DNA from 2 places in the Streptomyces sp. NPDC090022 genome. Region 2 is predicted to be linked to the other one. Evidence: predicted binding sites of a transcription regulator. Region 2 holds the regulator's gene; the other holds the start of a gene.
The links. Region 2 encodes HspR, which represses chaperone genes until heat shock. Its sites were predicted from a motif close to TTGAGNNNNNNNNNCTCAA; they were not measured.
Positions count from the first base shown of each region.

Region 1 (3,401 bases), on a different contig from region 2:
GGCCTCCAGCACGTTGGCCGTGGCCAGGAACACCACGTCGCTGAGGTCGAGCTCGACCTCCAGGTAGTGGTCGCGGAAGGTGTGGTTCTGCGCCGGGTCCAGGACCTCCAGCAGGGCGGCCGCCGGGTCGCCCCGGTAGTCCGAGCCGACCTTGTCGATCTCGTCGAGCAGGACGACCGGGTTCATCGAGCCGGCCTCCTTGATCGCCCGCACGATCCGGCCGGGCAGGGCGCCGACGTACGTCCGCCGGTGGCCGCGGATCTCGGCCTCGTCGCGTACGCCGCCCAGGGCGACCCGGACGAACGTGCGGCCCATGGCGTGCGCCACGGACTCGCCGAGCGAGGTCTTGCCGACACCGGGCGGGCCCACCAGGGCGAGCACGGCGCCGCCGCGCCGTCCGCCGACGACGCCCAGGCCGCGGTCGGAGCGCCGCTTGCGCACCGCCAGGTACTCGGTGATGCGGTCCTTGACGTCCTCCAGCCCCGCGTGCTCGGCGTCGAGCACCGCCCGCGCGCCCTGGATGTCGTAGGCGTCCTCGGTGCGCTCGTTCCAGGGCAGTTCGAGGACGGTGTCCAGCCAGGTGCGGATCCAGGAGCCCTCGGGGGACTGGTCGCTGGCGCGCTCCAGCTTCTCGACCTCCTTCAGGGCCGCCTCGCGGACCTTCCCGGGGAGGTCGGCGGCCTCGACGCGGGCCCGGTAGTCGTCGGACTCCTCGCCCTCCGCGTCGCCGTTCAGCTCGCGCAGTTCCTTGCGTACGGCGTCCAGCTGACGGCGGAGCAGGAACTCGCGCTGCTGCTTGTCCACGCCCTCCTGCACGTCCTTGGCGATGGACTCGGCGACGTCCTGCTCGGCGAGGTGCTCGCCCAGCCACTTCACGGCGAGCCGCAGGCGGGCGACGGGGTCGGCGGTCTCCAGCAGTTCGACCTTCTGGGCCACGGTGAGGAACGGGGAGTAGCCGGAGTTGTCGGCGAGGGCGGAGACGCCCTCGATGCCCTGGACCCGGTCCACGACCTGCCAGGCGCCGCGCTTCTTGAGCCAGCTGGTGGCGAGTGCCTTGTACTCCTTGACGAGCTCGGTGACCGCGCCGGGCAGCGGGTCGGGATCGCGCTCCTCGACGGTCTCGCCCTCGACCCAGAGCGCGGCGCCGGGGCCGGTGGTGCCGGCGCCGATACGGACCCGGCCGCGCCCGCGGATGAGGGCGCCCGGGTCGCCGTCGGAGAGCCGCCCCACCTGTTCGACGGTGCCGAGCACGCCCGTCGCGGCGTACGTGCCGTCGACGCGCGGCACGAGCAGGACCCGCGGCTTGCCGGTCCTGGCCGCCGCCTGGGCGGCCTCCACGGCCGCCCGTACCTCGGCGTCGGACAGGTCCAGCGGAACCACCATTCCGGGCAGCACGACCTCGTCGTCAAGCGGCAGCACGGGCAGAGTGAGCGTTACGGACGTCGAAGCCATGATCTTCCCTCCGGCAGTGAAGTTGAGCTATGCAGACTCAATGCAGGTGCGCCTCCCCATGTTCCCCAACCCCCGTTCGCCCGCGGCGAACACGCCTCCGTCGTAGGCCGGCCGCGCAGGGACCGCTCTGCCCGACGGACAGGAGGCCCGGGGTGACCGGACCGACGGTGGCGCAGGTCAGGGCCGAGCTGGCCGCGCTGGAAGACCCGAAGACGCGCGCGGTGAACGAGCGCCACGGCGACGACCACGGGGTGAACCTCACCAAGCTGCGTGCGCTCGCCAAGCCGCTGAAGACGCAACAGGACCTGGCGCGCGAGCTGTGGGCGACGGACGACAGCGCGGCACGGCTGGTGGCGCTCAAGGACTATCCGGCTCCCCCGAACCGCACCTCCCCGTACGCGCCCGCCTGGATCGCCGAGATGGTGCGGCGTCAGTCGAGCTGACGGACGGACATCAGCAGGTGCCGGTGGCCGGTGTCGCCGGTGCCGGCGTCCCCGGTGCCGGTGCCGAGCAGGACGCGCTGCCCCGGGCCCTGGAGGTCGAAGCGGACGTCCGGGCCGGTGAAGGAGGTGAGGGCGTCCAGCAGGTACGCCGGGTTGAAGGCCACGGCCATGGCGTCCGCGCCGGTCAGGGTGGCCGCGAGCGCCTGTGAGGCGACGTCGTCCGCGTACCCGGCCCGGAGCAGGACACTGCCGTCGCCGCGGAAGTCGAGCCGGACGGGGCTGTTCGGCTCCGCGACCACGGCGACCCGGCGGACGGCGTCCGCGAGCGCCGCGCGCCCGGTGACGGCGACGGCGGCGCCGTCCAGCGCGAACAGCTTGTCGTACCGCGGCAGCCGGCCCTCCAGCAGCCGCAGGGTGGCGGCCCGGCCACCGGCCTCGAAGCCGATGAGGCCGCCCTCGCAGCCGATCCGGACCGGCCCGGACTTCGCCAGGGAGCGGGCGATCTCGGCGAGCCGCCGGCCCGGGACCACCACCTCCACGGCGTCGGAGCCGGGGTCCCCCGGCTGCCAGGCCAGCGTGCGCACGGCGTACCGGTACCGGTCGGAGGCGGCCAGCGTCAGCTCCGCGCCGTCCAGCCGGACCTGGATCCCCGTGAGCACGGGCAGCGCCTCGTCCCGTCCGGCGGCGACCGCCACCTGCGCGACGGCCTCCGCGAACGCGGCCGCGTCCACCGCGCCGCGGACCGCCGGGAGGGCCGGCCGCGGCGGGTAGTCCTCCCGCGGCAGCGTGGAGAGCCCGAACCGGGTGCCCTCGGCGCCCTCCACCGTGAAGCGCGCCCCGTCCAGGACGCACGTCACCTCCCCCTCGGGCAGCACCTTGCAGATGTCGAGCAGCCGCCGCCCCAGCACGAGCACGCCGCCCTCCACCGCCGTGGCGGCGGGCACCTCGACCCGCGCGGACGCCTCGTAGTCGAACCCGGACACCCGCAGCCGCCCCTCGCGGGCGTCCAGCAGCAGCCCGCCCAGCACGGGCACCGGCGTGCGCGCGGGCACCGCCCGCGCCGCCCACCCCACGGCCCCCGCCAGCTCCGCCCGCCCGATCCTGAACTCCATCGCGCCACCCCCGTCGACCCGTCCCACTCGGTGTTCGCACGGTAGGCCCCGCCACTGACAACGGGCCCGCGGACGGCTAGCGGGCCGCGAGGGAGATGTCGCCCGAGCTCGTACGGAGCGTCAGGGAGGACGGGGCCGAGGGGTCGGAGGGCAGGGAGACGCTGCGGTCGCCCGAGTCGCTGCGGGTGTCGACGCGGTACGTGCCCCCCGGCACCCGGACGGTCACATCGCCCGAACCGGCCGTGGCCGTCAGGGCGGACGGGGCCGCGGTGAAGTCCAGCCGGATGTCGCCCGACCCGGAGGTGGCCCGCGCGGACGGGGAGGCGAGGGCGGAGCCCGTGATGGAGCCCGAGGAGGTGTCCAGGCGGACCGGGCCGGTGACGCCCTCGGCCCG
Region 1 is NZ_JBIVFN010000020.1:74,410-77,810, forward strand. It holds gene lon (endopeptidase La) at 1-1,452, opposite strand, end outside; partial or broken gene ACIPXB_RS28015 (DNA alkylation repair protein) at 1,605-1,811, shown strand; gene dnaN (DNA polymerase III subunit beta) at 1,883-3,007, opposite strand; gene ACIPXB_RS28025 (DUF4097 family beta strand repeat-containing protein) at 3,084-3,401, opposite strand, start outside.
Region 1: the regulator HspR is predicted to act here: its motif matches at 1,475-1,493, upstream of lon (endopeptidase La).

Region 2 (3,401 bases):
GGTGTCCAACTTGCCCGCCGTCGGACCGTTGGTCCAGCCGGTGTCTCCGTCGGCGCGAGCGCTGCCCGCATCAGCGTCGATCGCGCTCACTGCCCCAAATACCGCAACGGCGGAGAAAACAACGGCAAGCGCCGAGCGAAGCATTCTCTTGTACATGGTCGGCTTCGTCCTCACTTGATGGAATCCTCTCCCCCGCGTGTCAGACGATGGCTCATTCGGGCACGTCAATGCCACAGGGACGATGCATCATGTTCTTGCATGTTCAGGACCCTGGGGGGTGGAGATTTGCCCAGAAACGACACAAACCCGACACATCCCCACCCCGTCACGTCCCTGTGCGACGAGGGAACACGGCTGTACGCGGCAGCGCTCAGCACCGGACGAATCGCCCGGGGAGAGGTCCAGAACGCTCCCTGCCTGCTTGAATTCGCCCTTCTGCAGCCCGACCCTGACGACGCGAACCAACTCCGTCCGGTTCCCCCGTCCGTCGCGCTCGCCCAACGGCTCCACCCGATTGAACGGGAGATCCAGGACCGGCGGCGGACCGCTGTAGATCTCACCGACGCTTTCGAGCCGTTCCTGGCCATCAGCGCGCAGAGCCCGTCGGACACCCATGCCATCACGGTGCTCGAGGGCTTCGAACGGATCAACGCCGCCCTCAACCTCGCCACCGCCGAGTGCCACACCGAGGTCCTGACCGTCCAGCCGGGCGGCCCTCGGCCCTCCCTGGCCCTCAGTCAGGCCCTGGAACGCGACGCCCCGTTGATCGACCGTGGGGTCAGCATACGGACTCTCTACCAGCACACCGTGCGGCACAGTCAGGGCACGCTCGCGTACGTCGACCGGATATCCGCCGGCAAGGTGGAGATCCGCACCCTGGAGGAGCTCATCGAGCGCCTCATCATCTTCGACCGCTCGGTGGCCTTCATCCCGGCGAGCGACGACCGCCGGGTGGCGCTGGAACTGCGGCACCCGGGGCTGGTCGACTACCTCATCAAGGTCTTCGAACAACTGTGGCGGCGCGCCGTGCCGCTGCGCGACGAGGTCACCTACACCCCGACGCCGACCGGCATATCGGGGGTCCAGCGCTCGATCGCGCAGCTCCTGGTCGAGGGCCACGTGGACGAGGCGATCGCCCGCCGGCTGGGCATGAACGTCCGCACCTGCCGGGCGCACATCGCCAAACTGGCCACCACCCTGGGCAGCGGCAGCCGCGCCCAGCTCGGCTTCCTCATCGCCCAGTCGGGCATCCTCAACGGCCCGGAGCGCTAGCCCCCGTACGCTCGCCCGTACGCCGTGCCGTACGCCGCCCCGGAGGCCTCCCGGGACGCACGAGGGCCCCGCCCGGGGTCTTCCGGGCGGGGCCCTCGTCACGTCACGCGGTACCGCGTCGGCAGCGCACCGCTGCCGGGTCAGTCCTGCGGGCGCTTGGGGCGCCACACGACCAGCGCGCTGGTCTGCTGCGGCGGCTGGTACGGGACCAGGTCGCGCCGGTAGGAGGCGTGCACCTGGGCCTCGCGCTGGCGCATCGCCGCCGCCGCGCCGTCCACCGCCGCCGAGAGCTCGGCCACCCGCTGCTGGAGCGCCGCGACCTGGTTCTCCAGCTCGATGATCCGCTTGATGCCCGCCAGGTTGATGCCCTCGTCCTGCGACAGCTGCTGCACCGTGCGCAGCAGCTCGATGTCACGGGCCGAATAGCGCCGGCCGCGCCCGGCCGTACGGTCCGGGGAGACCAGGCCGAGCCGGTCGTACTGGCGGAGGGTCTGCGGGTGCAGACCCGAGAGCTGGGCGGCCACCGAGATGACGTAGACCGGGGTCTCGTCGGTCAGCTGGTACGGATTCCTGCGGCGGCCGTCCATGTCATGCTCCCTTCGCGGACTCGAACAAGGTGGCGCGCGGATCCTCGGAGGAGGTCGCGTCGCGGTACGTCTCCAGTGCCTCGCGGGCCTTGTCCGACAGCTGCGTCGGAACGGCCACCTCGATGGTGACGAGCAGATCGCCCCGGGTTCCGTCCTTGCGGACCGCGCCCTTGCCGCGGGCGCGCAGCGTGCGCCCGCCCGGGGTGCCCGGCGGCAGCTTCAGGGTCACCGAGGGGCCGCCCAGGGTGGGGACCTTGATCTCGGCGCCCAGTGCCGCCTCCGTGAAGGTGACCGGGACGGTCACCGTCAGGTTGTCGTCCCGCCGCCCGAAGACCGGGTGCGTGCCGACGTGCACGACGACGTACAGATCGCCGGCCGGACCGCCGCGCTCGCCCGGGGCGCCCTTGCCGCGCAGCCGGATCCGCTGGCCGTCGGAGACGCCCGCCGGGATCCTGACCTGCATGGTCCGCGAGGACTTGGCCCGGCCGCTGCCCTTGCAGACCTCGCAGGGGTGCTCGGCGATCAGGCCACGGCCCTTGCAGTCCGCGCACGGGTCGGTGAGCGAGAAGCCGCCGCCGCTGCCCCGCGAGACCTGCCCGGTGCCCACGCAGGTCGGGCACACGCGCGGCGTGCCGTTCTTGTCGCCGGTGCCGGAACAGGCCTTGCAGGCCGCCTGGGAGGACATCCGCAGCGGCACCGTGGCCCCGTCCACCGCCTCCGTGAAGGAGAGGGTGACCTCGGACTCGATGTCCTGGCCGCGGCGCGGCTGCGTACGGGTGCCCGTACCCGCTCCGCCGCGGTTGAACAGGCCGCCGAAGACGTCGCCCAGCCCGCCGCCGAAGCCGCCGGCGCCCGCTCCGCCCTGCTGCGTGCCCCCGAAGAGGTCGCCGAGGTCGAAGTTGAACGAGCCGCCGCCACCGCCCGGTCCGGGGCGGAAGCCACCGTTGCCGAAGAGGGCGCGCGCCTCGTCGTACTCCTTGCGCTTCTTGGCGTCGCCGAGGATGTCGTTGGCCTCGGAGATCTCCTTGAAGCGCTCCTCCGCCGCGGCGTCGCCCTTGTTGGCGTCCGGGTGGAACTCGCGCGCGAGCTTCCGGTACGCCTTCTTGATCTCGGCCTCGGTGGCGTCCTTCGGGACACCGAGGACCTTGTAGTAGTCCTTCTCCACGAAGTCCTTGGTACTCACCCTCGGTGTCCCTCCTCTCGCAGTGGAATTGCGTCAGCCCTTGTCAGGGGCATCCGTGTCCGCATCGCCGGCGTCCTCGGACTTCGGCGCCGCGCCCGGCTGGGGCTCGGCGACCGCGACCCGCGCGGGACGGATCGTGCGCTCGCCGATCCGGTACCCCGGCTGCAGGATCGCCACGCACGTCGTCTCGGTGACATCCGGCGCGTAGCTGTGCATCAGGGCCTCGTGGATCGTCGGGTCGAAGGGCTCGCCCTCCTTGCCGAACTGCTGCAGACCCATCTTCGCGGCGACGGTCTCCAGCGATTCGGCCACCGACTTGAAGCCGCCGACCAGCTCACCGTGGTCCCGCGCCCGGCCGA
Region 2 is NZ_JBIVFN010000002.1:395,914-399,314, reverse strand. It holds gene ACIPXB_RS06430 (helix-turn-helix transcriptional regulator) at 259-1,272, shown strand; gene ACIPXB_RS06425 (heat shock protein transcriptional repressor HspR) at 1,413-1,859, opposite strand; gene dnaJ (molecular chaperone DnaJ) at 1,861-3,042, opposite strand; gene grpE (nucleotide exchange factor GrpE) at 3,076-3,401, opposite strand, start outside.